DNA from 3 places in the Streptacidiphilus sp. EB103A genome. Region 1 is predicted to be linked to each of the others. Evidence: riboswitches for the same ligand, from Rfam matches in the RefSeq annotation. Region 1 holds a riboswitch; each other region holds the start of a gene.

Region 1 (9,881 bases):
CCCGCGCGCTCAGCGGGTCAGAGCCCGCGCGGTCCGGGTCTGCACTGCGGCGTCAACTCCTGCTATGAGTAGTCGAACAGGTGCAGGCGTAGAACGTTTGGCCGGGCTGGGTGCCGCTCCGCCTGGTCCTGTGCCTGGATGACACGCTTGGAGGGGTGGGGGAACGGATGATTGCTCAGAGCATCGTGTTCATCCTCTTCGGTGTCCTGGTCGTGGTCTTGGGCGTCCGGGTCGCCGCCGAAGGCGGCAACCGGGCCGCACGGGCGCTGAAGGAGGGGCGCGCGGTTACCGCGCAGGTGGTCCGGACCGAGGCGGGCGGCACCACCAAGTACCAGCCGTACAACGCCTATCCGCCGAGCCTGTGTGTGCGCTACGAGTTGGACGGGAAGACCCGCGAGGGGACCCTGTGGCTGGAGAAGTCCCGGCACACGGACTACCAGGTCGGGCAGACGTTGCAGGTCTACGTGTCCGGATCGCACATCAGGAGGCTTCGCACCATGCGTGAAGCGAGCACATACGGCAACGGGTGGGAGGCCGGCGGACTGCTCCTGATCCTGTTTGGCCTGGTGGCGGTCATCGCCGGAATCGTGTCCATCGTGCGAGGGCCGTGACAGTCCCGCACGCCCTGGTCTTCCCGCACACGGCGGCCGTCGTTCACCACGCCGGTGCAGAGACCACGGCCGCCGCTCTGCGCGCCGAGGTCCTCTCGGTCCCCGTCCCGGTCCAGTTCGACGCGGCGTTCTGGGTCACCCGCCTGACCGCGCTCGGCGTGGCCCCTGGCGCCGTCCCACTGCGCCGCTTCAGCGTCGACACCCTCACGCCGCCCCTGATCCAGGCCACCCGCTCCAGCGTCCACCGCGACCGGGCGCAGCGGCTCGGCGCGCGTATCTTTCTACAGCGGCGGCGTGGGCGTCAGCTACGACTGCACGGACAACAAGATGTTCCTCTCGTGGGCGGACAACACGAATGTCACATGGGATCAGCTGTAGGGGACTCTGAACCCACTCCAACGCGTCATCAGGCCGCCCCCTGGCCGCCGCAGCGTGCTCCGCAAACGACCGCCCGGCCATGCCGGCGCGACCCCCGACACTTGATGCGGATCGGCAATTTCTCCCAGGGCTACTCTTCCCGCCACGTCGTTGATCGCTCGGGTGGTCGGAGTCGCCCGTTCTCGAAGGGTCCGGGCCGGCGTGCCCCGTCAAGGGCGCCTTCGGCGTCGCTGACGCGATGAGATTCGCCCGCCCTGGACGGCTCACCACGGCCCTCAAGAGCGGCTGGCTAACGGGCGACTCCGGAGGTCTGACGCTCCGTCGCAGGTCAGCGGCCCAATGGGTGGGGAATCGACGGGAGCAGGTCCGCCCGAAGCCTGAGCAGGGGGTGGCCAGATTTAAATATCGCCATCAACCCAGAACGACACGGAGACGCGGGGCGCCAGGTCGCCGCGCTCGGGTTCCCCCATCGAGCCCGAGCCGATGGGGCACCTCTGATACCGGTCCGTCCCTGTGCCACACGCATTCTCCTCGGTCATGGTGTCCACGCCTCGGATGTGCATGGGGACGCCAAGCGTACGGCCACCAACACCCGGCGCTGCGCGCCGGTCTGGGAACCACCACAGGTAGCGGCGATCCCACCTCCGGGCGCGAACGCACCGGCGCCCTATCGGTGGCCACACCGACCGGTCCACCAGCCCAGTCCACTCCGAGTCCACCACACCAGGCAGCGCCCGCTGGTCCCAGGAGCAGCGCCACCGCGAACGTGCCGATCGAGCAGCATGGGCAGTTGCATGCTGCTGTGCGACATGCCGATGACTCCTCGCCGAGCTTGTAGAACTCCTCATAACGGCCCGACTGGACCCGCCTGCCGCCACCGCGTCCCAGCCGGAGGTTCACGAGGCGACTCAACTTCCGGCCCAGTCCGGGAATCGGCGGAACCGCTGTCCCGCTGAGGGATCCCAGACCATCGGGCCCGGCTCGGGCTGGTACGCCTCGTAGACGGTGTCGCGCTGGGTGTGGCCGAGCAGGCTGGCTCGCAGCAGCCGCGCATGCTTGGCAACGCTCTGGACCACCCGTCCGCCGCCGGGCGGGCGGCCCGGGGTCCGGGTGTCAGGCCAGGCCAAGGGCCGGGTTGTTCGGGGCCAGAACGTTGTAGAGGTGTTCGCCGTGCGCCCAGCGCTTGAGCTCGCTGCGGCCCACCAGGATGATGCCCTGGCTTGCGGCGAAGTTGGCCGCATGGATGCTGAACCCGTTCAGGGCCACGATCAGCGGCAGATCGGCACCGTGGACCGCCCGTGCGGTGCCGTTGAACCTCTGCACGTGCTCCGAGCCGACCGCCTTCGTGTAGCGCTTGCACTGCAGCACCAGCTTGCGGCCCTGAGTGTCCCAGGCCCGCACATCCTGCCCGAGGTCACCCGCTCCCCCGACGTGGCTGGCGCTCAGGAAACCGTCCCTGGCCAGGAGTTGTGCGACCGCCAGCTCGAACTCGGTGCCGGTCATCGCCACGAACTCCCGCATCCGGAACGTCAGCCCGAGGTCCTCAGCGCCCATTTCGTCCTCGGCCTGCGCATACCCGGCATAACCGTAGCCGGCGTGCAGTCGCGCCCGCACCACCAGCACCGCCAGCAGCAACACCCCGACGGCGATCAGCGCCGTGGTCCACGGATGCCCGGCCGACCACGCCGGCACCGTAGCGGTGAACCAATGCGGCACGTCAACGGCGAACCAGTGCACGACGGGGCTGAGGAGGAACTTCCACGCCATCACCGCGGCCGCCACAACCAGGAGCGCTACCAGGATGAACTTCAGGGTCGGGTCCAGATCCCCGTCCTCGTCCAACACCGTGCCCCTCTCGCCGCGCACCGCGCGGGCTCCCGCTCCGTCGCGCCTGCGCCGGCTTCTTCTTGGTGTAGCAGGGCGCACTGACACCAGCGGGCCGATCACACCACTGGTCCCCGGTGCGGGCGCATGAACCGGCCACCGCCTCCGGCGGACACCGCCGTGCCCCGGCAGCCGCCGTCTACCTGGTAATACGTCCTCGTCTCAGGTGCGCACCGTGTCCCTCCGGGGGAGGCGGCGCGATGCGGACGCCTCCCCTGCTTTAGCCGTTGACCTGCGGTAACGGAAATGCCTGCTGGCTGACGCCGCAGGCGAGAGTTGACGCAAAGGATGTTCCCGGGGGCTGTCTCCCCAGTACAGCGGCCGCAGGACCCAACACCGCGGAGGTCCGTTCCTCCCGGGCACAGCGCGGCCCGTGCGGAGGCCGCCCGGGTTGGTTGCCGACCGGGCCCGGGCAGGCCAGACCGACGACCCGGCGGATCGTTGCGGCGCTTGGGGCGATCCGCACGCCGAGTGCGTCGGCCACGCCAGCCCCAGCCGGGCCAGGGTGTGTTGCGGGGCGTTCGCGGCCCACTGGCCGATGGCCGCGAACGACTGCGCTCCGGCGACGGCCGCGGAGGCGGCAACCAGCAGCGCAGCCAGGAACGGGTGGCGGACCCCTCGCCGCCGACGCGGGTCGGGCAGCACCTGCAGCCGCTCCACCAGCGGCAGTCCCGCCACGCCGTCCAGGACGGGCGACTTGATCAGGCAGACGGTGTCAGACTGGCGGCACATCGAAGCTCCGGTGGTTCGAGGCGACTTGGAGGTCACCCCGTCCAACCGGAGCTTCGTTGCGTTCGTGACGGGCCGGTCCCGGCACCCTTGTCCATCGCGACCTGAAGGCTCACCGCCCGCCAAGACCTTGAAACGCCCCTGGCAGCGGTGGCTCCAGCACCCCAGGCCGATCAGCTGCGCGGACTGAACCGGAGCTGTTGATGGCCGCGAGCGGGTGGAAAGATCCTGGAGGCGATTCCGCCTCCGGGCAGATCCCATGGCGTGGTCAGTGTGTAGCTGCGGAAGTCCAGTCGTGCGGCCGAGGCGATTTCACGTACCTGGTCCTCCGGTAGGCCCAGCCCGGGCATGGTCAGCAGTCGGCGGCCATCGGCATTCAGCACCAGCAGGCTGACCTGGCGTCGCCCGGGCCGCAGCGGATCGTCCTGGCTCAAGAGCACCAGTTCGACCGGACGCGCGCCCCTCGACGAAGCGCTCTGGGCCCCTTTGTCCGCCAGCGGAATGGTCACCCGCCGCGCTGCTCCGTCAACGAGCACCAACACGTTGCCGGTCCACGTCACCGAGGCCGAGCGCAACCAGTCGCCCGTATCGGCGAAGAGCAATCCGTACCCCTGGGTCCACTGTGCCTCCTGGAGCGACGGCGAAGTCCGGCAGGGGCCACCGAAGGAGGACGGGGCGGGGCTGAAGCCGGTCGGCCTCGGGCGCCCGGCCCAGCCGGCATCCAGATCCCACTCCATTGCCCAGCCCGTCCCCCGAAGCCGCCACTCCAGTCTCCGAATCTCCTCCACGAGCTCTGCCGTTTGCAGCGCCCGCCGCACCTGCGTCGGCACGCTCCGCCACAGGGCGGCGTCGGCAGCCACCGGAGTCCACGCCACAGCGGCCAGCCACACAGCAGGCGCCTCGGCCCCCGCTCCCAGGATCGCTCCGGCTGCGACCAGGAGCAGGAACGAACTGCGCCGTGCGAACCATCTGCTCCACGACCTCAGCCGAACCGGGCCGGACAACTCCCGTTCGGGCAGGCCCAGAGCCCATCGCAGCGGCCTGGACCAGCGCCGTGCCCGCCGTCCCACTCCCGCTTCCACACCAGGCCACTTCAAGACAAGCCCCTCGCCTGTGACTTGACCCCCATGGATATCTCCGGCTTCTGGAGTATCTCGCCCGGAACGGCCCGATGGGAACAACGCCTGCCCGCTGCAGCCGAAAGAACCCGGCCGCCTACAGCTATCACGCTTCCAACATCAGTGAATCGAGGAAGACGTCCCGAAGATCCGCACCAACCACGGCCCTGAAACCATGGCAACCCTGCGGAACCTGGCGATCAACACGCTCCGCGACGCCGGATACAGCAATATCGCCGTCGGCCTCCGCCACGTTGCCTACAACGCCTTCAACCGCCCACTCGACCTCCCAGACATCGCCTGACCAGCACATTCACAAGATCAAGAGACTTTGCAATGCCCCTGCCCGCCAGCCGCAGCCCATGTCCTGGACTCAACCCAGGGTGGCGACCACAGGGCGGCTCCTTGCCCGAGGGAACCCTCCTGCAGAACGGCAATGGCATCGGGGTGAAACCGGCGTATTCTGGACAGTGGCCTGCAGGGCGAGCGAGGGAGTTCGGCTGCGGCGGCCGGGAGAGTGAGCTCAGTTCAGGCTCACGGCTCAGGTCGTCTCGACAACCTTGCTGAGAGGCCGGACGGGTCCGTAGGACCCAACGGCGACCTCCATCACCTGATCCGGACAATGCCGGCGAAGGGAGCCCACCTTGCAGGTTCTTTGTTGCGCGCCGGCACGGAGCGAGCGGCAGATCGCGGAACAACCCCCGCGACGCCGGATCGGTATCGCCTGCGGGTACCGGGATGCGTGTCGGGACGTTGACTGTCTGCCTGGGGGGCCGCGGCGGAGTTCCGCCCTCCCAAGGAGTTCTGGCCATGTACTTCGTTGATCGTCTCGATGCGGGGCGGCGGCTGGCCACGCGGCTGGCGTATCTGCGGGGCGCGGACGTGGTCGTTCTCGGTCTACCGCGCGGCGGGGTTCCGGTGGCGGCGCAGGTCGCGGAAGCGCTCGGCGCGCCCTTGGATGTGATCGTGGTGCGCAAGCTCGGTGTGCCGTTCCAGCCCGAGCTGGGCATGGGCGCCATCGGGGAGGGCGGGGTACGTGTCATCAACGAATCGGCGCAGCGGGCGACCCGGACCTCCGCGGACGAGCTGGCCGCGGTGGAGCAGCGGGAACGCGTCGAGCTGGAGCGCCGCGCCGGGCGGTACCGGAGCGGGCGAGCCCGCGTCGAGCTCAGCGGCCGGACGGCGGTGGTGGTCGACGACGGCGTGGCCACCGGCTCGACGGCCCGCGCCGCCTGCCTGATCGCCGGCGCGCAGGGGGCAGCCAGGGTGGTGCTCGCCGTGCCGGTGGCGCCGAGCGAGTGGCGTACCCGACTGGGGGATGTGGCCGACGAACTGGTGTGCGTGGAAACGCCGGCCGGCTTCTTCGGGATCGGACAGTTCTACGAGGACTTCGCGCAGACCTCGGACGACGAAGTCGTAGCCTGGCTGGACCAGGCAGCCGATCGGATGGGTGAGACCGACCGGGACCGCTCGGTGACGCCGCAGGCGGCGCGAGATCGAGCGGGTCCTCCCCTCGCGGATCCGGAGGTCGCCGTCCACGCCGGATCGACACAGCTCAGCGGGCAGTTGGCCGTTCCCCAGGGAGCGGTCGGAGCGGTGCTGTTCGCGCACGGCAGCGGCAGCAGCCGACTCAGTGCGCGCAACCGGTTCGTCGCGGACGCGCTCAACCGGGCGGGACTGGCCACGCTGCTGTTCGACCTCCTCACTGAGGAGGAGGAGCTCGATCGGGCGAACGCCTTCGACACCGCCCTGCTCACCCGCCGCCTGGCCGACGCCACCTCCTGGCTGCTCGACCAGCCGCAGGCCCAGGGCCTGTCCGTGGGCTACTTCGGCGCCAGCACGGGAGCGGCTGCGGCGCTCTCGGCGGCAGCGGAGCCCGGTTCGCCGATAGCGGCGATCGTCTCGCGCGGCGGCAGGCCCGATCTGGCCGGACCCCGACTCTCGGCGGTGACCGCGCCCACCCTGCTCATCGTAGGAGGCGACGACGAGGTGGTGCTGGACCTCAATCGCCAGGCCCAGGCGCAGCTTCGCTGCGAATGCCGACTGGCGGTCGTCCCGGGCGCCACCCACCTGTTCGAGGAGCCAGGCACACTGGAAGCGGTGGCGGATCTGGCCGAGGAATGGTTCACCCGGCACTTGATCCGTACCCCTCGACCGGCGCGGGCGACCCGCTGAGCAACCCTGTGGGGCTCGTAGAGTCATCGCTGCAGCTGAGGCGGCCGGGTGAGGCGTTACATCAGGGGGCGTGCGAATTGTGCTGGTGTGGCATGGTATTGCCTCTTGAAAGCGCGGATGAAGTGGCTGCTGTCGGTGAAATGCCAGAGTGCGGCTGTCTCGGAGATACTGAGCCGTGATCCGGAGGCAGTGAGTGCCTGGGCCGCTTCCTCCAGGCGTCGGCGGCGGATGTAGGCGCTGAACGACTCGTCCAGACTCGCGAAGGCCCGTTGCAGGGTGCGCACTGAGACGTGTAATTGCGCGGCGATCGTGGCCGGAGACAACTCGGCGTCGGTGAGCCGGGCATCGGCGAGGTCCTTGGCCGCTTGTGCCAGCGCCGGGGTGAAGGTGGGCTCGCGGTCGTCGAATTGGTCCAGGATCAGCCCTTTGGCGAGTTCGAGCAGGGCGTTGCGGGACGAGTGCGCCCCCGCCGGGCTGAGGTCGCTGACGGTCCGCTGCACCATGCTGGTGTGTGCCATCAGGATCTGCGCTGCGGGTGAGGTGGCCTGGCCGGTTCGTGGTTTCCCGGCGACCAGGGGTCGCAGGGCGTCGCCGGGAAAGATGAAGATGCGGGTGCCGATCGCGGGGGTGGTGTGGAAGTGATTCTCCGTCACGACGTGGTGCATGAAGTAGGTGTCGGCCGAGACGTACGCGTCACCGCCCTGATTGTGCGGGTCTTGCAGGGCCACCGCGCCGCGCAGCCCGACGTACAACCTGATCTGATCGTGCTCGTACGTCCCGACTGCCCGGGTGCTCACGGATGAGGATGCCCAGAGCTCGTTGATGGCGGTGTCTTCCAGGACCACCGAGCGCATCGTTCCCTGGAAGCCGTCGACCGTGGAAGGGCTGAACTCCGGCAGCGGGTACAGGTCTCCCATGCGGTCGTTCCAGGTGTCGATGAACGGCTCCCACGTTCCCCGACCGGTTCCGGTGGCGTCGGTGTCGGTGTCGGTGTCGGTGTCGGTGTCGGTGTCGACGGTGAAGGTGCCCACCTTGCTGGCCGGGCCGAGGAAACGCGGCCTGTTCGTCCTCGTGAGCCGCCTGGCCGGCAGGCGGCGCCGAGCGTCGGGGTCGCCTCCGGGGTGATCGTGCTGCAGGCGCATTCCTCGACCGGACTTGGCCACCACGGGCAGCCGAACCGACGATAAGGCAACCGAACGACCCTGTGGGGAATCCGGGTGTCACCGCACGGTCGCCGGCGTGATCCTCGTCTGCGGATCGCAGCCTTGAGCCGGTTCGACGAGACGATGCGGGGTAGGTGGCTGGCGCCGTGCCGGTGGATGGGCCTGGGGAGGTCATAACACCGGAGCGCTGTCGGATCCGGCTGGCCCGCGTGGCCGTGTGATCAGGCCGCAGACGCGGAGGTGCGTCGGCCCACCCCCCGGGCCGACGCACGACCCGCCTGCTCCGCGACTCGCGTGCGTGGTCTGGCTGTCGGCCGTGTCGGCCTAGTGACAAGGTCTTGAGTTCGGCGGTCTGCTGTAGGGATGGGGAATCCCAGGTTGGATCCGCTGGTGCTCACGGAGGCCGAGCGGTTGACGTTGCAGGGGTGGGCGTCGCGTCGGTCGACCGCCCAGGGTTTGGCGATGCGGGCGCGGATTGTGCTGGAGTGCGCCGAGGGTCGCTCGAACATCGAGGTGGCCGGGCGCCTGAAGCTCGCTCGCGGCACGGTGACCCGCTGGCGGGCCCGCTTCATCCAGGACCGCCTGGACGGGCTTGGTGACGAGCCCCGTCCGGGTGTGCCGCGCACCATCACCGACGCGCAGGTCGAGGAGGTGGTGGTGCGCACGCTCGAGGAGACCCGGCAGGGCTCGACGCACTGGTCCAAGCGGGACCTGGCCCGGCAGGTCGGGATCTCGCCCACCAGCGTGCACCGGATCTGGCGGGCCTTCGGCCTGCAGCCGTGGCGGGTGGAGACCTTCAAGATCTCGCCCGACCCGCTGCTGATCGACAAGATCCGTGACGTGGTCGGGCTCTACCTGGCCCCGCCCGCCGGCGCCGTGGTCTTCTCGGTGGACGAGAAACCGCAGATCCAGGCCCTGGAACGGACTGCCCCGGTCCTGCCGATGCTGCCCGGAGTCCCCCACCGACGCAGCTTCGACTACATCCGCCACGGCACCGTGGACCTGTTCGCCGCGCTGAACACCGCCAACGGCAAGGTCATCAGCCAGCTGTCCGCCCGGCACCGCGCGGTCGACCTTTGCGAGTTCCTGGACCTGATCGACCGCCAGACCGAAGCCGGCCTGGAGGTCCACGTGATCTGCGACAACCTGTCCACACACAAGTCACCCGTGGTGCACCGGTGGCTGCTGGAACACCCCCGCTTCACCCTGCACTTCACACCGACGTACTCATCGTGGATCAACCAGGTCGAGCGGTGGCTCGCCGAACTGGAACGCCGCTGCCTGGAACGCGGCGTCCACTGCTCCCTCGACGACCTCAAAACAGCACTCCAGGACTGGATCGAGACCTGGAACACCAACGCCAGACCCTTCAACTGGACCAAGACCGCCGAAGTGTCAGCTCGTGTGCGGGCCGAGCGTGGCCGAGGCTGCCTGCACCCGGTCCGGCCGGTTTTCCTTGAGCTCGACGAAGATCCCGTGGGATTCGGTGTCGCCGATGTTCTCCCCGGCGTGGTCCTGGGCGTCGAGCCAGCGCGCTTGACCGGCCGGTAGCTCCACTTCGACTTCTCGGCCGCCGGCCGTCAGCCGTCGTCTGATCGAGCTCAGGGTGATCATGACACTGTCGGGGTGTCCGTGCATCGTGGTCCTGTCGCCGGGCTGGTCGCGGTATTCCAGCACGCGCACGCGGTCGTTCTCGAACAGGACCGTGTAGAGACCGGGGTTCGTGGCTACGGGATCGGAGTACATCGCCGCCTCCTGGCGTCGAGTTCACTTATGGGCACTAGAGTACCATGATGGGCATGGATGTGCCGTATGAATCGACA
Region 2 (9,881 bases), on a different contig from region 1:
CGTCACGGAACCGCAGCGGCACCCGCTCCATCAGGAAGACCGTGGGGATGGCGGGGGCGAGCTCCCGCACCCGGCGCAGCGAGAGCTGACTGAAGCTCATGATCCGCACCGGGGTGCGCTCGCCGTCCGCCGGGGTGACCAGATCGAAGCGGTGCAGCAGCTCCAGGAGTTTGCGCTCCACGAGACCCGCGTAGCGGGTGGGGTGCTTGGTCTCGATCGCGAGTTCGATGCGGCGGCCGCAGGCGGTGGCGAATTCCAGCAGCCGCTCCAGGGTCAGCACCGAGGTGTGCTCGGCGTCGGCCCAGTCCGCCTCGTCGCCGTCCTCCATGTCGCCGGCCGCTCCGGCCGCTCCGGCCGCTCCGGCCGCGCCGGTTGTGACGCTTTCGCGCCCGGCCTTCCAGGAGCCGAAGTCCAGCTCCGACAGCTGGGCCAGTTCCAGCGTCGACACCACCCCCCGTCCGTTGGAGGTCCGGTCCACCCGGCGGTCGTGCACGCACACCAGGTGGCCGTCGGCGGTCAGCCGCACGTCGCACTCCAGGGCGTCGGCCCCCTCGTCCACGGCCAGTTTGTACGCGGCCAGCGTGTGTTCGGCGAGGGTGCCGGAGGCGCCGCGGTGGGCGACCACGCGGGTGCTCGTGCGATTGGGCAGCACCAGCTGCCGATGGGCGTTCGACTGGGGAGCGTTCGACACGCCACAAGCCTAAAACGGACCCCCGTCAGGCCCCGGCAGCGGCAGATGAATTCTGCCGGTGCGACCGGTTAACGTCCCCGTTCGCATCCCCGGCGGAGCTCACAGCCCCCGGCGGAGCAGCGGTGTCAGCGCCCAGGTGATCAGGGCCGGGACGACGAAGGAGAACAGCGAGGCCGAGGTCCACACCTGCGGGTGGATGTGCAGGGCGTTCTGGGCGTGGGCCCAGAAGGAGGGCCAGCTGCCGGCCCAGCCGGTCAGCTGCGCCGGGGCGATCAGCTGGTAGACCGCGAAGCCCACCGCCCACGGCAGCAGCGTCAGCCACCGCGTCGGTGCGGTCTCGGTCAGGTCCCAGCCTCCTTCGCCTCGCCCCGCCCCGAAGTAGAAGTCCACCGCCAGCACCGCCGACAGCGGCACGAAGACCGCGCCGATCAGTCCCAGGAAGGACACGTACCCGCTGAAGTCGGTCACCAGCAGAGCCAGCACGGTGACCACCGCGCCGAGTCCGACGGTGAGAATCCGGCGGTCCACCCGGGGCAGCAGGTTCTGCACCGACATCGCCGTCGAGTAGACGTTGGCGAAGGACTGGTCCGCCTCGCGCAGCACCAGCACGGCGAAGAACAGCCAGCCGGCGGTGATGCCCATGAAGGTGCTGAAGATCTTGTTCGGGTCGCCGCCGACCTGCAGCAGCGCCAGCAGCCCCACCACGTAGCACCACACCTGGGAGACCGTGTAGCCGCTGAACGCGCCCCAGAAGGAACTGCGGGTGCTCCTGGCGTGCCGGGTGTAGTCGGCGGCCAGCGGGACGAAGGAGATGGAGACGGCGATCACTGAGTCGACGGCGGGCAGGAAGCCGGTCCAGTTGCCCGGGGACGGGTCGTGCACCCCGTGCCGCAGCAGCTCCACCGTGAAGAACAGCATCGCCACGCCGACCGCGACGGCGACGTACTTGCGCAGCACCGCGATGGCGCCGAGCGGACGGATCGTCATCGCGGTGGTCAGCACTCCGGCCAGCACCACGTACAGCCAGTGCGGTCCGCCGCCGAAGAGGGCGTCGGCGCCCATCGCGATCACGGTCAGCTCGAACACGCCCCAGCCGAGGCACTGCACGATGTTGAGCACCGTCGGCAGGTAGGACAGCCGGGTGCCGAACAGCCCGCGAAGGATCGCCATGGCGGGCGCCCCGGCCCTGGTCCCGATGACGGCGGCGATGCCGAGCATCACCGAGCCGATCACGGTGCCGACGACGATCGCGGTGAGGGAGGCAGCGAGGGAGAGGTCCTTGCCGTTGAAGACCAGCACGGTCGCGGCGCTCTGGAAGCCGATCAGGCTGACGCCGAGGTTGGTCCAGAACGCCGCCTGGTCGCGGAAGCCCAGGGTGCGCGGGGGTGAGGTGTCCAGCACCAGCGGCGCTTCGACGCGCGGGGACCCCACCGCCCGGTCGAGGACAGGGGAGGGGGAAGGCGAAACGGACGTCACGAGGCTCAGCTCCCTACGCCGGCATTACCCGGTCAGGTTCAGGCGGTCGGCGCCCCGTGTTCGGCGCCCTCTCAGCCTGGATGGGTCCAAGCTCCCGCGTATGTGTTCGAGGCCATGCTAGGGGCAGCCGGGCAGCGAGCCAAGGATGAATGTCCGATGAGCTGTAGATGAGCTGTGAGCGGATGGCGTAAGAAAGCTCTCAGATCGGTGCGCTATAGATGCGGCCAAGGGAAGCGCCAAGCTGGCCCTTACGATGCCCTGACAGTGGGTGGGCAAAGCTTTGGGACGCGAAGTCCCGCAGGAGGAGGTCATTCGTGAGCACCGAGCACGAGGGTGGGGCTGTCCCCACCGGTGGGGAACCGGTGGAACCCTCCCTCGACGCGCAGTCGAACGGGGTGCCGCGCGACGCAGCGCCCGCAGCTGCTCCCGCTGCGGACGACACCGTCGTGCAGGCGGCCCAGGCGGCCCAGGCGGCCCAGTCTGCCCCGGCGGTCCAGCCCGCTCCGCCCCAGGCTTCGCAGCCTGAAGCCACGGCCGTACTCCCGTACGGCTCGGTCGAGCCGCCGGCCGACCCCACGCTCGCGGACTTCCCGCCGCCGGCCCCGGCCCCGCCGCAGCCGCCCATAGCGGACCCCGTGGCACCCCCGGTACCCCCGGCCCCGGTGGCCTCTGCTCCCGACGGCGCGGTGTACTCGGAGGCGGCGTACCCGGAGGCTGTGCACCCGGAGGCCGCGTTCACGGAGGCAGCGTTCCAGAAGCAGTCCCACCCGGCCGCGCCGCCGGTCCCGACCGCGCCACCGCTGGGAGCCCCCGTCCCCGGCGCCGAGGCGACCTCGGTCCAGCCCCCGTTCGACCCGGCCTACGGCGCCCCGCAGGGCGGTCAGCCCCCGTACGGCGGCCAGCCCGGCATGCCCTTCTACGGCGGCTACGGCCAGCCCGTTCCGCCCCGCAAGAAGCGCCGCGGCGCGCTGCTCGCCCTGCTGGCGATCACCGCGATCATCGCGGGCGGCATCGGCGGCGGGATCGGCGCCGCGATCGAGAACAACGACAGCTCCAACGGTTCCACCACGGTCACCAGCAGCGTGGACCCCAAGGCGCTCAGCCGCGCCCCCGAGAGCATCGCCGGAGTCGCCGCCAAGGCGCTGCCCAGCGTGGTGACCATCTCGGCCAGCAACTCGCAGGAGTCGGGCACCGGCACGGGCTTCGTCTACGACACCCAGGGCCACATCCTGACGAACAACCACGTCGTGGCGCCTTCGGAGAACGGCGGCAAGCTGTCGGTGAAGTTCTCCGACGGCAGCAGCTACCCGGCCACCATCGTGGGCCGCGCCTCCGGCTACGACGTCGCGGTGATCAAGCTGACCGGGACCCCGAAGAAGCCGCTGGTGCCGCTGGCGCTCGGCAACTCCGACCAGGTGGCGGTGGGCGACACCACCATCGCGATCGGCGCGCCCTTCGGCCTCTCGGGCACCGTCACCTCCGGCATCGTCAGCGCCAAGAACCGCCCGGTCGCCTCCGGCGACTCGACCGGCGCGCAGACCTCCTACATGAACGCGCTGCAGACCGACGCGTCGATCAACCCGGGCAACTCCGGAGGCCCGCTGATGAACGCCTCGGGCCAGGTCATCGGCATCGACTCGGCGATCCAGTCGACCGGCAGCAGCACGACGACCGGCACCCAGTCCGGCAGCATCGGCCTGGGCTTCGCCATCCCGATCAACCAGGCCAAGTGGGTCGCGGACCAGCTGATCAAGACCGGTACCCCGGTCTACCCGATCATCGGCATCCTCCGCGACGACTCCTACACCGGCGAGGGCGCGAAGATCGCCTCCTCCGCGGTCCAGGGCAGCGCCCCGGTCACCGCCGGCGGCCCCGCCGACAAGGCCGGCCTCAAGGCGGGCGACATCATCACCTCGCTCGACGGCGTCCAGATCGACAGCGGTCCGACCCTGGTCAGCGAGATCTGGTCGCACCACCCGGGCGACGTCGTCACCGTCACCTACACCCGCAACGGCCAGAGCCACACCACCAGCGTCACCCTCGGCTCCCGCACCGGCGACCAGTAACCCGCCCGACCCGACACCCTCCGGCCCCACCCGGCCCCGTACGGCAACCAGCACCTCCGCCGTACGGGGCTATTGCTGCCCGAGCACACCCCCGAACATGAGAAGATCCCTGAGCGCGGACAACCACCCGGGGGGCTCGCCCCCCTTCGTGCTGCCCACCCGCGCAAGGAGAGCTGCCCGAGCGGCCTAAGGGAACAGTCTTGAAAACTGTCGTCACGGGGAACCGTGACCGAGGGTTCGAATCCCTCGCTCTCCGCAGGTAGAGAAGTGCAGGTCAGAGCCAGTGTCGAAGTTTGTCGACGCTGGCTGTTTTCGATTCTTAACGTACGCCTATTCGATTCTGAAGGCCCGGGGCAGCTCTCTGTGGACCAGGCGTGGACCAGATCGGCTGCTTGGCGCCGCATCCTCGGACGTGTCCGCGGGTCACCGCCTGTTACCACCCGGTGACGGGAACAGTTGGGGCGGCTGTCGTGCCGTCATCTGCAGAACGGCGTGGGTGCCGGGCTCTCGGCACGGACAGGGTTTTGCCTCATGAACTGACAACAAGACCTACCTCCATCGACGATCCGTCAGTGGAGTCGTGCTCTCGACGGGCCTTCGACCCAGTCGCCGGGCGGCCAGATCTCGCGGTCTCGTGGCGGGATGGTCGGCCCCATTTCAGCTGGCTCCGACCGCTTACCGACTGTATCCCCCTCCACAGCGCCCCCGTTCGTATCGAGTCCAGCGGTGGGTAGTAACATGCGCGCGCACTCGTGACTTCACGAGTGCCTGTCGGTAAGGGGTAGTTCAGATGAGTTATCGACTATTGTCCGGCGGGATAGCCGTGGCGCTAGCCGTAGCATGCGCGGTACCCGGGATCGCGCAGACCTCGTCCGCGGCCCCGAAGACGTCTCGGACTGCCTCAGCCTCCTTGTCGGCTACGGCCTCGGCGGCAACTCCCACGGCGTCAGCAGGCTCGTCGAAGGCGCCGCTTTCTGCCGCCGCCAAGCCTGAGGCCAACGCCTTTCGCACTGTCGACGGCCGCCAGACGGCCGTCCCACAGGTCAGCACTGCCGTGAGCGGGACGCCGCGTCCCACGCCGTCCGGGCCAGTGCTGTTCGTGGACGGGGCGTCCGGCTCGGGCTGCTCGGACACCGCAAGCGGCACCGGTACGCAGGCCGTACCGTTCTGCACGCTGCAGGCTGCGGCGAACACTGTAGTCGCGGGCGACACGGTTCTGGTAACGCCGGGCGTATACGCCGGCTTCACCTTGAGCGCGCAGGGCACCGCGGCCGCGCCGATCGTCTTCGAGTCGAGCATCGTGCCCAGCAACGCGTACTACAGCCAGCCGATCGTCCTCGAGAGCCCGCTCAACGCGGGTAGCACATCGAGCCCCGCCCATGCGATCGACGTGGAGAACTCGAGCTACATCGACCTCGAGAACTTCCGCATCGCGGAACTCGCGACGAGTGACGCGCTGCTGATCAACGCTTCGCACCACGTCACGGTGGACGAGTTCATGGACTGGGTGGGCTACCTTGCCTCCCACCCCCAGCAGGCGCCCGACATCCACGTCGCCGGCGACTCCAGCTACGTGACCGTCACGCGGGCGAGTGAGTTCAACGCCAACGGACACCCCTACATTCAGGTGGACGCCGGCGGCTCGAACGACACCATCGCCGACAACGCCTTCTGGGGCGACTACGGCACCGTTGTCGCCGTCGCGGGCACACCGAACGCCGAGATCACCGGCAACACCTTCCTGATGAGCTACTCGACCGCGATCTCGCTGACCGGGAGCTCACCGAACTCGACCGTTGAGGACAACGTCGTGTCCTTCAACGGGTTCTACGGCACCGGAACCCCGTCGATTGCGATCGGAACCGGCTCCGTCTCCGGCACCACCCTCGACTACAACGTGGTCGAGCCCACCTCGTCCTCCTCCTACCAGTGGGGTACCGCCACCTACGCCAAGGCCGTGGCACTGCACAGCGCCAGCGGGCAGGGCGCGCACGAGATCAACGCCACCCCGGATGTGTACGTCGGCAGCAATGTCCTCATGCTGGGCTACGACTCGGTCGGCATCGACGCGGCCAACGCCGCGGCGCCCGGCGAGCAGGCCACCGACATCAACGGGAAGTCCTGCGTCGACGACCCCTCCTACCCGGTGACGGGAGCGGGCTCCCCCGCGTACTGTTCGCGTGGCTCGTTCCAGTACCAGGACCCGCTGGGCGCGTTGGTGACCGCGACCGCGACCGGCAGCATGAGCGTGAAGGCAGACGCCACCAAGAGCCACGGACTCAACGCCATCACGAGCTACTCCTTCAACTTCGGCGACGGCAGCGCTCCACTGGTGAACACCACCGGCCAGGCCACGCACACCTACACGCACTCGGGCGGGTACTCCGTCACCGTCACCGTCACCGACTCGACCGGCGCGACGAACACCAGCGCTGCGGCCCCGGTGACTACACTCGGCGCCGACTTCACCGCGGAGGCACCGGTTCGCGTACTCGACACCCGCAACGGCACCGGCTCCGGCGCCCGGCCGGTGCCGGCCGGTGGCTCCGTCACCTTCCCCCTCCCCGCCAGCGCCGCCTCGCACGGCAACTGGCTCCACGCGGTCGCGCTCAACGTCACCGTCACGGACCCCACCGGAAGCGGCTACGTCGGGGTCAGCGGAGGCACATCAAGCCTCAACTACAAGGCTGGCCAGACCGTCGCGGCGATGGTGATCGCGCAGGTATGGAACAACAACGGGACAATGTCGGCCACGCTCTACACCTCCGGCGCGGGCACGGTCGAGGTGATCGCCGACCTGGCCGGCTTCTTCGCGACCGACTCGACCAACGGCTACCAGCCGATCAGCCCGGCACGGGTAATGGACACCCGTAACGGCACCGGCGGCTCGACCGGCCTGCTGACCTCCGTCCAGCCGGACGTGCTGACCGTCGCGGGCGCGGACCAGGGCATCATCCCGACCACCGGGGTCGCCGCGGTCGCAGTGAACCTGACGGTGACCCAGACAACCGGCAGCGGCCAGGTCACCGCATACCCGGACGGCACGACCGAACCCGGCACGTCGAACATCAACTACCGCCCTGGGCAGACCCTGTCCAACTTCGCCATCATCCCGGTGGGCCAGGACGGCAAAATCGACTTCGCCGATTCGGCCGCTGGCAAGACCGATCTGATCGTCGATGTCGTCGGCTACTTCGAGTCCGCCGGCGGCAGTGGCTTCGTCGTCGCCGACCCGTACCGCGACATCGACACCCGCAGCGGGAACCCCGCGGTGGACTGCAACAGCGCCAAGGGTGCCCTCGCGCCCAACCGCGTGCTGACCGCGAACGTGGTGTGCCCGACCGCCGCTTTCCCGTCCACCACGGACCTGGGAAACGTGACCGCCGTCGTGGTGAACAACACGGTGACTGCCGGCACCTCCCCCAGCTACCTCCGCGTCTATCCCGCGGGAGCTACCCCGCCGACCACGTCCAACGTCAACTGGCAATACGCGAATCAGACGGTCGCCAACGTCACCTTCGCGGGAACCGGCAGGGCAGGCGAGATCTCCTTCGCCAACAACAGGGGCACGGTACAACTCATCGTGGACGTCTACGGCTACTTCTCGAACAGCTGAAGCAACAGTCTGTGCCACCGGCGTCATACGAGCCCCGGTGGCACAGACCTGCACGCCAGTTCACCGCACCGCGGCTACCTTGCCCACGACGGAACCGATCACCGAAGTGAAGTTCCGGATGCACGCTTACGCGGAACGGGTCCGGGCTCGTTTGGCCCCCGACCGATTTGGTGGACAGTTCGGTCGGCGGGAGTAGGTGTCAAGTTGTGCCAGGTGGTGCCAGCTGGAGTGGACCAGCTGTGGACCAGGTGCCACGACAATGTGGCTGAGTGGGCTGATATCCGCAGCTGGGAGGGCGTGTGGGTCTGGTTTGTCCTGCGGTCTTGAAAACTGTCGTCACGGGGAACCGTGACCGAGGGTTCGAATCCCTCGCTCTCCGCAGGTCAGAACACGCAGGCCGGGGCGGGTCTCGGGGATTTTCCGATACCCGCCCTTTTCGCTTTCTGTCCCATGTGTGTTCGCCCCGTCCCATGGTCGACCAGTTTTCGTGGACCACCGGTGGACCAGATTTCGGCGGCGTTGCCGCTCCGGGTCTCGCCGTCGCCGGCTGTCGGCCGCAGGGTCTCGCGGCGACTGAAGATCCATGAGGGGCCACCGGCCATCACAGATGAGACATCGGTTCAGTCACTGATCTGGGCCGGTTCGAGAGAAGGCTCCCACCACCCTTCGCCTCGGCGCTACCCGCTGTCCTGCCAGATCCGTGACTGGGCGTTTTCGGTGAGGGTTGGTGCGGCGGTTGAAGGGTGAGGTGCTCAGCACGATGGAGTGCGGGGAGCGATGGGTGAGGTGTCGGTGGATCGCGGGCGTGCCGGTGACGCGCAGTGTGCAGCCCCGGAGGGTCCTGGCGGGCGGCGCAGCGCCTTTCTTCCCGGCCGCGGTGGTCTGATCAAGCGGATGAATTTAACTGAACGTAGTTGATCAGCTACCTGTTGTCCTGGAGTCTGATGGGCCGGAGATCGGATGAGGGCCCGATCCTCTTGACCGAGGGAGACATCCTGATGCACCTGACGCGTCCCGTGCAGTTCCTGTCGCGCGCTTTGCGGGCGTGCGCCGCCTTTGGGGTGAGCGCGGTCATGATGGTCGGCGTCGCGCCGAACGCACAGGTCGCGCGGGCGGACGAGCTCCGTTCGTCGGCTCCGGCCTGCCCGCTCACGTCGCATCTGGTGTCGCCGCAGTTGGAGAAGGCGCTCGACTGCTGGCAGCGGCTGCTCGTGGGCAAGACCATCGTCGAGAACGGCCGGCCCGTGGGGCCGGACCAGATCAGCGCCTCGGACCTGCCCCAGGAGAACGCCCGCGTCGTTGGCCCGGACACCCCCGTCTCCGTCGACTATGTGCCGAACAGGCTGAACATCACGACGAACGCGCAGGGGTTGATCGACAAGGTGACCCTGGGCTGACGGGGCGCCGGAGCCGCGATCCGGGGAGGAACGAGAATCGGCGCTGCGACCCGGATCTCGGTCGCGCCGGGTCGCCCAGGAACCGGATCCCGAGCCGGCGCCGGCCGCCGCGCAACCCGACGCCCCGAGCCGCCCTGCATGCCACAGGCCGACCGTCTGCCGGGACACCCTCGGCGGCCGGGCGCCCCGGACCGGGGCGGCGGGGCGGCGAGGGCGTGTGAGAAGTGAAGTCGATCAAGATTCCACAACGATTGCCGAGGTTTCCTGCAGGAATGCCTGCCGTTCGCATGCCTCCGGCTCGGCTTGCTATAGCGTCTGCAGGCGTTTCACACACGAAGCACATAGAGCTCAAGGGCATCAGGGGTTGTGATGGTCAAGGGACAGCACGGCCGCAAACGATCACGGGTCTGGCCGGGCGCGACAGGGGCTCTCGTCGCTGCCTGCCTGGTGGCCGGGGCTGTGGCGGAGGCGTCGCCGTTGGGGAGCAGCAGCGCGGCGGGGCAGGACGCCGGGTCGACGAACCGGCTGCAGGCCGAGTTCGCCTCGGCGGCGCAGGAGTTCCACGTGCCCGAACAGGTGCTGCTCGGCCTCTCCTACGAGCAGTCGCTGTGGGACAGCCACGAGGGCGCGTCGAG
Region 3 (9,881 bases), on a different contig from region 1:
CAGGGCACTCGCGGTCTGCGCTGCCAAGGCCCCCACCGAGGCGGACGTCAGGGCCTTCGCCGACGACGCGGTGGGCGCGCTCGCGGCGGAGCAGGAGATGCACGCGGGCTTCATGAACGACTTGGGCCTGGACGGTCCGGGCGCCACGGTGGACGACGCCGGGGTGCTGCCGACCACCCGCGCCTACACCAGCTACCTGCTCGCCACGGTCTACGGCGGCTCCTTCGCCGAGGGTCTGGCGGCGGTGCTCCCCTGCTACTGGATCTACGCCAGGGTGGGCGAGGCACTGCTGCGCACCTCGTCGCCCGATCCCCTCTACGCCCGTTGGATCGAGAGCTACGGCGACGAGGCGTTCCAGGCCGTGGTCCGCCGGGTGCTGAAGCTGACCGACCGGGTCGGCGCCGAGCTCTCGCCGGTCGAACGGCGGCGCGCCGTCGGGCACTTCGCGACGACCTCGCGCTACGAGTGGATGTTCTGGGACGCCGCCTGGCGCGGCGAGCGCTGGCCGGTCTGACCCCGGGAGCCGAGCGCGGACCGGTGACCTGCGGGTAACCCACCCCGACCTGCGGATGACCCTCCCCGGGGCCGACGGTAGGGGGCTTATCCGGGTTCTCTCAGGGGCGCGAAGCGTCCACCGGAGACCCCTGCGGCCGTACGATCGAGTCAACAGGAAGAAGCAATCGGGCCGGTGGCCCCGAGGCCCCGGGACGACAGACCCCGCGGGGGAGGACGGACAACATGAACGAGATCTGGAAGACGCTCCCTGGCTGGATGCGCAACATCGTGGTTCCGGTCATCGTGCTGATCGTGGCGCTGTGGGTGGCGTCCGCCGTGGTGGGAGCGATCTTCGGAGTCATCGGCTTCCTCTTCGGCTGGATCATCAAGGTGATGTTCGTGGTGGCGCTGGGGGCAGTGGTCGTCATCCTGGTGAAGCGGGCGTCGCGCTGACGCCGGTCTGACGTCCTTTCACGAGAGCCCCGTACCGGGATCCGGTACGGGGCTCTCGCGTTGGCGTCTCCGGTGCTAGCGGCGGTGGCGGTGCCGGCCGCCCGCGCCCGCTTCAGCCGAAGTCGTGGCCATGGCCGTGGCCGTGGCCTGTCGCGTGGCTTGGGCCGGAATGGCGGCCGCGGTCACGGGGCGGGTGTTGTGGCTGGCCACGAGCGCGGCGAGGAAGGTGGTCAGCGGTACCGAGGCGATCAGGCCGATGCTGCCGACCAGCGTCCTGACCACCTCCTCGGCGACGATCTCGCTGGTGGCTACGGTCCAGACGCCCCGGTTGGCGATGGTGAACAGCAGCATCAGCGGCAACGCCGCTCCCGCGTAGGCCATGACCAGGGTGTTCACGGTGGAGGCGATGTGGTCGCGGCCGATCCGGATGCCGGCCCGGTAGAGCGCCCGGGTGCCCATGGTGGGGTCGGCGGCCCGCAGTTCCCACACCGACGAGGCCTGAGTGACCGTCACATCGTTGAGCACACCCAGGGATCCGATGATGACACCGGCCAGCAGCAGGCCGGGGAGCTTGATCCCGGTGAAGAGGGAGTGGACCAGGGCGGTCTCGTCCGAGGTGTTGCCGGTGAGATGGGTCAGACCGATGAACACCTCACCCAGCACGCCGATCAGGGCCAGCGACACCAGGGTCCCGATGACCGCGACGGAGGTGCGCGCGGACAGGCCGTGGCACAGGTACAGCGCCATCAGCATGATCGCTCCGCCGCCGACGACTGCGACCCGCAGCGGGTCCTCGCCCTTGAGGATGGCCGGCAGCACGAACAGCGACAGCACGGCAAAGCTGATCCCCAGCGCGACCAGGGCGGCGAGCCCGCGCAGCCGTCCGACCAGCACCACGGCCAGGGCGAAGACCCCGGCGAGGATCGCCATGGGCATCGAGCGGTCGGCGTCGCCGATCGTGTACTGCAGCGCGGCGGGGGCGGTCGGGGAGTAGTCCAGGACCACCTTCTCCCCCGCGCTGTAGACGGCGGTCTGGTCCGGGGTGAGGGTCAGTTGGATGGTCCTGCCGGAGTCCTTGCCGCTGGTGATGGCGACGCTGACCAGCGAGCAGACGTTCTGGGCTGCCGCTGTTGCGGACGTTGTCGACGCGGTGGACGTCGAGCCCGCGTCGCAGGGTGCCGCCTTGGTCGCGGTGACCCGGCCGCTCACCGTGGGCTGGTCGAATCCCAGTCCGGTGGAGGCGTGGGCGGGCAGCCTGCCCGGCCACATCAGCACCATGCCCGCCACCACCGCCACCGCGAACGGGATCAGCACGGCGGCGATGACCGCGCGCAGCCGCCGGGAGGCGGGGCTGGCCGGGCCGTGGTCGTGACTGTGGCCGTGCTCGTGCTCGTGCGGGTGGTCGGCCACGGGAACAGTCCCTTCCGGATGGGCTGTGGCAGTGCACCGTACCGGAAGCGTGTGAGATCTGGCAGCACCGACGCCCCCTGGCCAAGCCGGGGCCCGGCTCGCTACGGTGGGCGGCGTCTAGATTGCAGACGCGGGAGCTCGGAGCACCGGGCTGAGAGGGCGCTGACCGCCGTACGCGGAATTCGTACGGCAGCTGCTTGCGCCGACCGCAGGAACCTGACCGGGTAATGCCGGCGTAGGGAGAAGTGGGTCTGATGACCAGCACGTACGACGCAGAGCAGCAGCATGCCGCTCAGCAGCATTCCGCCCAGGGCCCGTCCAGCACCGGGACCGGCTACCCCACCCCCGCCTGGACCAAGGCCTACCGCCAGGGATCGCGCCCCGACCTGCGTGTTCCCTACCGGGAGGTGCGGCTGGGCAACGGCCGTGCCGTCCCGCTGTACGACACCTCGGGCCCGTACACCGACCCGTCGTTCGAGGCCGACGTCCGGCGCGGGCTGCCGCCGCTCCGGGACGGCTGGATCAGCCAACGCGGTGACACCCAGGACTACCACGGGCGCGAGCCGCGTCCCGAGGACGACGGACTCAGGCACACCGCCCCGCGCGGCGGGCTGGGCCTGGCACGGAGTGGCGAGCTTGCGAGCGCGACCGGGTTGAAGGGGCTCGACGCGGTCTTCCCCGGCCGCCCGCGCCGGCCCCGCCGGGCCCGGGAGGGCACGGCCGTGACCCAGCTCGGCTACGCCCGCCGGGGCGAGGTCACCGCCGAGATGGAGTTCGCGGCGCTGCGGGAGGGGATGGACCCGGAGCTGGTCCGGGAGGAGATCGCGGCCGGCCGCGCCGTCCTGCCGGCCAACGTCAACCACCCCGAGGTCGAGCCGATGCTGATCGGCAGCCGCTTCCTGGTGAAGATCAACGCAAATATCGGCAACTCGGCCGTCACCTCCTCGATCGAGGAGGAGGTCGAGAAGATGTCCTGGGCCACCCGCTGGGGCGCCGACACCGTGATGGACCTCTCCACCGGCCGCAACATCCACACCACCCGGGAGTGGATCCTGCGCAACTCCCCCGTGCCGATCGGCACGGTCCCGCTCTACCAGGCGCTGGAGAAGGTCGACGGCCGGGCCGAGGAACTGAGCTGGGAGGTGTACCGGGACACCGTCGTCGAGCAGTGCGAGCAGGGCGTCGACTACATGACCGTGCACGCCGGAGTGCTGCTGCGCTACGTCCCGCTGACAGCGCGGCGCAAGACCGGGATCGTCTCCCGGGGCGGCTCGATCATGGCGGCCTGGTGCCTGGCGCACCATCAGGAGAACTTCCTCTACACGCACTTCGAGGAGCTCTGCGACATCCTCCGGGCCTACGACGTGACCTACTCGCTGGGGGACGGGCTTCGCCCCGGCTCGATCGCCGACGCCAACGACGAGGCCCAGTTCGCTGAGCTGACGACCCTCGGCGAGCTGGGACGGATCGCGCGCTCGCGGGACGTCCAGGTGATGATCGAGGGGCCGGGCCACGTCCCGATGCACAAGATCCGCGAGAACATGGACCTGCAGAAGGAGCTCTGCGACGACGCGCCCTTCTACACCCTCGGCCCGCTGACCACGGACGTCGCCCCGGGTTACGACCACATCACGTCAGGGATCGGCGCCGCGATGATCGCCTGGTGGGGAACGGCGATGCTCTGCTACGTCACCCCCAAGGAACACCTCGGCCTCCCCGACCGCGACGACGTCAAGACCGGCGTCATCACCTACAAGATCGCCGCCCACGCCGCCGACCTCGCCAAGGGCCACCCCGGCGCCCAGGCCTGGGACGACGCCCTCTCCGACGCCCGCTTCGAGTTCCGCTGGGAGGACCAGTTCAACCTGGCCCTCGACCCCGAAACGGCCCGCGCCTTCCACGACGAGACCCTCCCGGCGGAACCCGCCAAGACGGCGCACTTCTGCTCGATGTGCGGTCCGAAGTTCTGTTCGATGCGGATATCGCACGGCATCAGGGAGAGCTTCGGCGACGAGACCCCGGTGACCGGCGAAGACGAGATCGAAGCCGGGATGCGGGCCAAGGCTGAGGAGTTCACGGCCTCCGGTGGACGGGTGTACCTACCGTTGGCCGACTGACCTCAAACAGCGGAGGAGAGTGACCAAACCGGGTTGGCCGGCCAATGGCTGAGTCAGTCTTCGGTAGGCAGGGGCTTGGGCTTCCTGCGCAGCCAATGGCCTACTGCCCGCCTTGGGCCCCGCACGACGACACGGCCGAAGCTCTTCTTTCCTGCCAGCTCCACTCGAAGCGTGACCGGCGCATGGGGGTCGTGGGCCTGACGGATCCTTAGCTTGCTGAACTCCAGGTTCAGGGCGTCGGCATCGACCACGATGCCCGGCCTGGTGATCAGCGTCAGGGTCTTGCCGCGCATGTCCATGTCGATCCGCAGGGTGTCCTGGGTGATCACTGCCAGCGTGAAGTCGAGCGTCACCTCGCAGAACTCCGTTGCGAGCTCCAGCCGTCGTGGCACTATCCAGCGTCCCACCCGCTCGACCGGGCTGAACTTCTGATCGATTCGGAGTACGTCTTTCACCTCCGCCACGACCGCGCCGCCAGAGGTCGACACAGGCGGCAGGTCGGCGGTGAGGACGGCCAGTTCGCTGACGGTCCGTGCGGACAGGGCGGCCTCCAGGCGCTCGTCCAACTCGGCCCCGGTCAGCCGGCCGTCGCCCGCCGCGACCCGCAGTACGTCGACCACCCGATCCCGGTCCGTGTGGGAGGCCCGCAGCTCGGGCGGCGAGTCGTGGCCGGGGCTCTTTCCAGGGGGCGAGATCTCTCCCGACATAGTTCCCGTCCTGATCCAGTCGAAGGTCGTCGCGCGATGGAGCAGTGGCACGGCTGGGAACTAACGATATATCGCGACTTGGATTCCCGCCAAGGGTGCAGTTCTTGCGAGTGCAGTGAGGTCCTTTGGGGACCTCAGTTGTCACTGAGTTGTCCACAGGCCGCCCGGAGATCGCGGCGGCCTGTGGACAACTGGGTCAGCGGCGTCGGCGGCGCTTGGCTGGGATGGTGCCCAGGCCGAAGCCTGGGAGGAGTTGGGCCATGCCCTGGCGGAGCTCGGCGACGTCCTGGCGCATGGCAGACATGTCGCCGCGCAGCTCGCGGACGTCCTCGCCGACGCGGCAGAGCTGCTCGCTCATCGCGCCGATGACGCGCCCGTGGGCGTCGAGGCGGTGGTCCACCGAGTCGGCCCAGGCGAGCCATCGTCCCTGGTCGGGGGCGGTGTACTGCTCGGGGGTGACGACGTCGGGGTGTGCCTGGAGGTACTCGTACTCGTCCCAGTGCGGGCCGGGGCCGAGCCGTCGCCCGGGTGGCATGCCCCAAGAGGGCGGACCCTGCCGGAGCGTTGCCTCGGTGTCGAGGAGGTAGGTCCGGACCCTGCGGGCGACGGCGCTGTCCCGCAGCAGCATCGCGACGTTGAGGACCGCGCGACGCGGGAACAGGGCCATTGACCTGCTCCGGGATGACTGGAGTCCACAGACTCGCTTAAAGCGAGTCAGTTCCTCACCAACCAGAACGCGGTACCCGTTGGACACGATCTCGTCCCGGTGGTCGACCACCAGGTTGTAGATGACCGTCTCTCCGACCTCGAAGTAGTCGGCGACCATCTTCGTGGTGACGTGCATGTCGTCCGGGAGCAGGACGAGGACCTTGACCCGGTCCAGGGTTTCGGTGCGGTCGGCGACGCTCTCGCGCAGGGCGCGCGATTCGAGCAGGGCGACTTCGGGTGGCATGGCTGTGCCTCCCCCTTCGCTTGGGGTGAATGGAATGGGTGCCCCCATCCCGGGGCTCAGGGCCGTCCCACCCGGACGGTCAAGGGCATGAGTCGCAATCGTCCACAGATCCCATGGGCCGGACCGAACCGGCCAACTCGCTACGTCACCGCTCGCCGTGTCATCCAAGCCATATTGCTCATGCGCACTCTGGGCAACGATCGGATCGTCCTACGGTTACGCCGAGCGAAGGAATTCCCGGCCGTGTGTGCGGGAGGCGGAAGACTTACGGAGTCGGGGGCTGGGCCTGGTGTCCGAGCGGCGGATATTCGGGTCGGGGAGTTGGGCGGGCCGCCTACCCTGTGGGTATGAAGATTGGAATTGTGGGTGCCACGGGCCAGGTCGGGGGCGTTGTACGCCGGATCCTCGAGGAGCGGGACTTCCCGGTGACGGAGCTGCGGCTGTTCGCCTCGGCGCGGTCGGCCGGGAAGGAGCTGCCCTGGAAGGACGGCGTCGTCACGGTGGAGGACGCGGCCACCGCCGACTACGCCGGTCTGGACATCGTGATCTTCTCGGCCGGCGGTGCGACGTCCAAGGAGCTCGCACCCAGGGTTGCTGCGGCCGGCGCCGTGGTGATCGACAACTCCTCCGCCTGGCGCAAGGATCCGCAGGTCCCGCTGGTGGTCTCCGAGGTCAACCCGCATGCCATTGCGGACCGTCCGCTGGGGATCATCGCCAACCCCAACTGCACCACCATGGCCGCCATGCCGGTGCTGCGTCCGCTGCACCAGGAGGCGCAGCTCACCGCTCTGGTGGTGGCCACCTACCAGGCCGTGTCCGGCAGCGGGCTCAGCGGTGTGGCCGAACTGCAGGGCCAGATCGACGCGGTCGGCAGCAAGGCCAGCGCGCTGACGCACGACGGTGCGGCGCTCGAATTCCCCGAGCCCAAGCAGTACGTCCGCCCCATCGCGTTCAACGTCCTGCCGCTGGCGGGCTCGATCGTGGACGACGGCCTCAACGAGACCGACGAGGAGCAGAAGCTCCGCAGCGAGAGCCGGAAGATCCTCGAGATCCCCGACCTCAAGGTGTCCGGGACCTGCGTCCGGGTCCCGGTGTTCAGCGGGCACTCGCTGCAGGTCAACGCCCGTTTCGCGACGCCGATCAGCCCCGAGCGGGCTCGGGAGCTGCTGGCGGACGCGCCCGGTGTGGAGCTCTCGGAGATCCCGACCCCGCTGCAGGCCGCCGGGCAGGACCCCTCCTATGTGGGCCGGATCCGCGCCGACGAGACGGCTGAGAACGGTCTGTCGCTGTTCATCTCCAACGACAACCTGCGCAAGGGTGCGGCGCTGAACGCGGTGCAGATCGCGGAGCTGGTGGCCGCCGAGCTGGCGGCCGAGTAGCTCTCAGGAGGGCTGCTCCTCCTCGGCGTCGTCGGCGTTGGGGAGGAAGCGGCCGCCGGAGCCGGCGCCCGACGCGGAGCTGGAGCCGCTGCCGACCGAGGCCTGGGTCCGTGACGGCGGGACGGTCGGTGCCGGGTGCTCGAAGGGCTGCCGGATCACCTCGAACGTCGGGCTGCTGTATCCCGGGCTGCTGAAGTGGCTCTCGCCGTCGTCGTCGTCCGACTCGAACTCCTCCCCGCGCTGGTTGGTGATCCCCTCGGGTCCGGGGCTGGTGAACCCCGGGCTGGTGAAGTGGGGCTCGCCGCCCTCCTCGGGTTCGACCTCCTCCCCGCGCTCGTTGGTGATCCGCTCCGGTCCGGGGCTGGTGAAGCCGGGGCTGGTGAAGCCCAGCCGCGGGCGGGTGCGGACCAGGCTGACACCGGCCGGGCGCGGCCTCGGTGGGCGCGGGGTGGTGCCCAACTGGGCCAGGAGATAGGGGAGCAGGCCACGCTCCCGTAGTGCGCTGTGCCAGGCCTCGCGAGCCTTGGCGAGCTCCGCGTACAGCTCCGGGTTGCGGCCCTGGGGCGGCGACGCGGCGTCGCGGGCGGCGGTGAGCAGCAGCCCGATGATGTCGGCGGCGATCGCGGCCACGCAGATCACGGCGGCGACCAGCCCGGCGGTGACCAGTGGCTGACCCAGCTTCTGGCCGTCCGCCCGCAGGCCGTAGCCGAGCAGGAGCAGCAGCAGTGCGCTGAATCCGGAGAGGATCGGCAGCAGCACGGCGACCAGTGGAACCAGTCCGGCCCGCTCGGCGGCGATCAGCGCGCTCTCGGGCTCCTGCCACTGTGCCGGGTCGTCGCCGCCCAGGCGTTCCCAGTCCGGGACGGGGGTGGTGCGGCGGGCCTGTTCGCGCAGCTCGACGAAGTAGGAGTACTCGACCGCCGCGGTGCCGGCGACGGTGGCGGAGTCGCGCATGGCCCGGGTGTGCAGTTGTTCGGCGTTGGGTCCCGTGGGCGCGCGGCGGAGGGCTGAGCGGACCTGTTCGTTGTGAAGGAGTTCCTCCAGGATCCGCTCGTAGTCGAGCTTGTCCTCAGCCTGCAGGTACGGAGCGCTGTCCATGTTCTACCCAGCCCTCTTCTCGTCGACCCTGTGCACCCTGCCCGCCGGTTCCGGGTTCACGCGGGATCCGGGAGTCCGGGGGGTCGCCCCCGGAGTAGTGGAGCCGTCTGTTCCCCGAACGCCCCGTCAGCATCCAGGTCTGGAAGGGCGGAGCGGTAGCAGCAGGGACTTCGATGGTAGAGGTCGGCGCGGACCCGTTGACAGTCGGTTTCCGGAATTTCCGGGACAGGTGGGGCACCTGTTGCCGTTGGCACGTGCCGCTGGCATTCCGTCAGTTCGAGCGCGAAACAGTGCCCTACCAGTGCTCGGGCAGTGCCCGGCCCGGACCGCGGGGTCCGTCAGACCAGCGGGAGCCGGGCGATCAGCAGTCGGCCTTCGCCCTCCATGGTGACGCCGCCGTCCATGGCGATGGCGAGGTCGTCCGCGTAGACGTGCGGCCCGGTGACCTGCTTGGCGGGGTGCCCGTCCTCGGTCGGGGTGTCGCCGAGCAGGTAGGGGATGGGGCTGTGGCCGTGGACGATGCGCCGGCCGCCCAGCACGTCCAGGAGTTCGTGCGCCGAGGCCGCGCCGGTGTCGCCGCGGAAGGCGAACCGCTTGGTCATCCGGCGGAAGCAGTCCCACCACTCGTCGCCGTCGCCGCGGTTCAGCACCTCGTGGATGGCGTCGTTGACGGCGTCGACCGAGTCGCCGTACTCCAGGTAGGCGGTGGTGTCGGAGTGCAGCAGCAGGTGGTCGTCCTCGACGGTCATCGCGGGGAGCCTGGTGAGCCAGGCGACATGATGGTCCTCCAGCCGCTCCATGTCGGTCGGTTGTCCGCCGTTGAGGCGCCAGGCGGCGAGGAAGGAGGCGGTGCCGGCGCTGGACTGGACGGCGTTGTCGCCGAAGCGGTCGGCGCCGAGCAGCAGCAGCTCGTGGTTGCCCATCAGCGCGCGGCAGTAGCCGCCCGAGGCGGCGGCCTCGGCGGCGAGCTGCATCACCAGGTCGATCACGCCGATGCCGTCGGGGCCGCGGTCGGTGAAGTCGCCCAGGAACCAGACCCGGGCGCGGCCGGCCGACCAGTGCCCCTCGTCGTCGATGAGCCCTTCGGAGTGCAGCCCGTCGAGGAGCTCCTGCAGATAGCCGTGGATGTCACCGATGACGTAGAGGGGGCCGACCGGCTCCTCGCCCTCGTAGGTCTCCTGGCTCTCGTGCGGTGGGTAGCCGAGCGGCTCGACCAGGGTCGGCGGATGGCCGTGCCCGTGGCCATGGCCGCCATGGCCGTAGAGGTCGG

Evidence for each region. Region 1 has a riboswitch for thiamine pyrophosphate ahead of ABH941_RS40460 (phosphoribosyltransferase family protein). Riboswitches for the same ligand answer to the same signal wherever they lie in the genome.
Region 2: linked by a shared signal. The riboswitch ahead of ABH941_RS24345 (cytosine permease) and the one ahead of ABH941_RS40460 (phosphoribosyltransferase family protein) in region 1 are both predicted to bind thiamine pyrophosphate.
Region 3: linked by a shared signal. The riboswitch ahead of thiC (phosphomethylpyrimidine synthase ThiC) and the one ahead of ABH941_RS40460 (phosphoribosyltransferase family protein) in region 1 are both predicted to bind thiamine pyrophosphate.

The regions. Positions count from the first base shown of each region.
Region 1 covers NZ_JBGCAQ010000046.1:2,918-12,798, reverse strand. The annotation lists gene ABH941_RS40490 (DUF3592 domain-containing protein) at 168-611, shown strand; gene ABH941_RS40485 (hypothetical protein) at 1,898-2,116, opposite strand; gene ABH941_RS40480 (restriction endonuclease) at 2,103-2,855, opposite strand; gene ABH941_RS40475 (transposase family protein) at 3,036-3,605, opposite strand; gene ABH941_RS40470 (hypothetical protein) at 3,776-4,462, opposite strand; gene ABH941_RS40465 (hypothetical protein) at 4,896-5,024, shown strand; TPP riboswitch at 5,199-5,374, shown strand; gene ABH941_RS40460 (phosphoribosyltransferase family protein) at 5,531-6,895, shown strand; gene ABH941_RS40455 (helix-turn-helix domain-containing protein) at 6,952-8,037, opposite strand; partial or broken gene ABH941_RS40450 (IS630 family transposase) at 8,422-9,450, shown strand; gene ABH941_RS40445 (hypothetical protein) at 9,858-9,881, shown strand, end outside.
Region 2 covers NZ_JBGCAQ010000015.1:44,878-54,758, forward strand. The annotation lists gene ABH941_RS24340 (glycerophosphodiester phosphodiesterase family protein) at 1-655, opposite strand, end outside; gene ABH941_RS24345 (cytosine permease) at 791-2,167, opposite strand; TPP riboswitch at 2,160-2,275, opposite strand; gene ABH941_RS24350 (S1C family serine protease) at 2,482-4,233, shown strand; tRNA gene ABH941_RS24355 (tRNA-Ser) at 4,401-4,489, shown strand; gene ABH941_RS24360 (PKD domain-containing protein) at 5,288-7,849, shown strand; tRNA gene ABH941_RS24365 (tRNA-Ser) at 8,140-8,228, shown strand; gene ABH941_RS24370 (hypothetical protein) at 8,764-9,246, shown strand; gene ABH941_RS24375 (N-acetylmuramoyl-L-alanine amidase) at 9,616-9,881, shown strand, end outside.
Region 3 covers NZ_JBGCAQ010000010.1:288,009-297,889, forward strand. The annotation lists gene tenA (thiaminase II) at 1-514, shown strand, start outside; gene ABH941_RS18900 (hypothetical protein) at 739-948, shown strand; gene ABH941_RS18905 (YibE/F family protein) at 1,024-2,358, opposite strand; TPP riboswitch at 2,479-2,618, shown strand; gene thiC (phosphomethylpyrimidine synthase ThiC) at 2,613-4,475, shown strand; gene ABH941_RS18915 (DUF1707 domain-containing protein) at 4,529-5,182, opposite strand; gene ABH941_RS18920 (hypothetical protein) at 5,379-6,134, opposite strand; gene ABH941_RS18925 (aspartate-semialdehyde dehydrogenase) at 6,482-7,513, shown strand; gene ABH941_RS18930 (hypothetical protein) at 7,517-8,611, opposite strand; gene ABH941_RS18935 (metallophosphoesterase) at 8,950-9,881, opposite strand, start outside.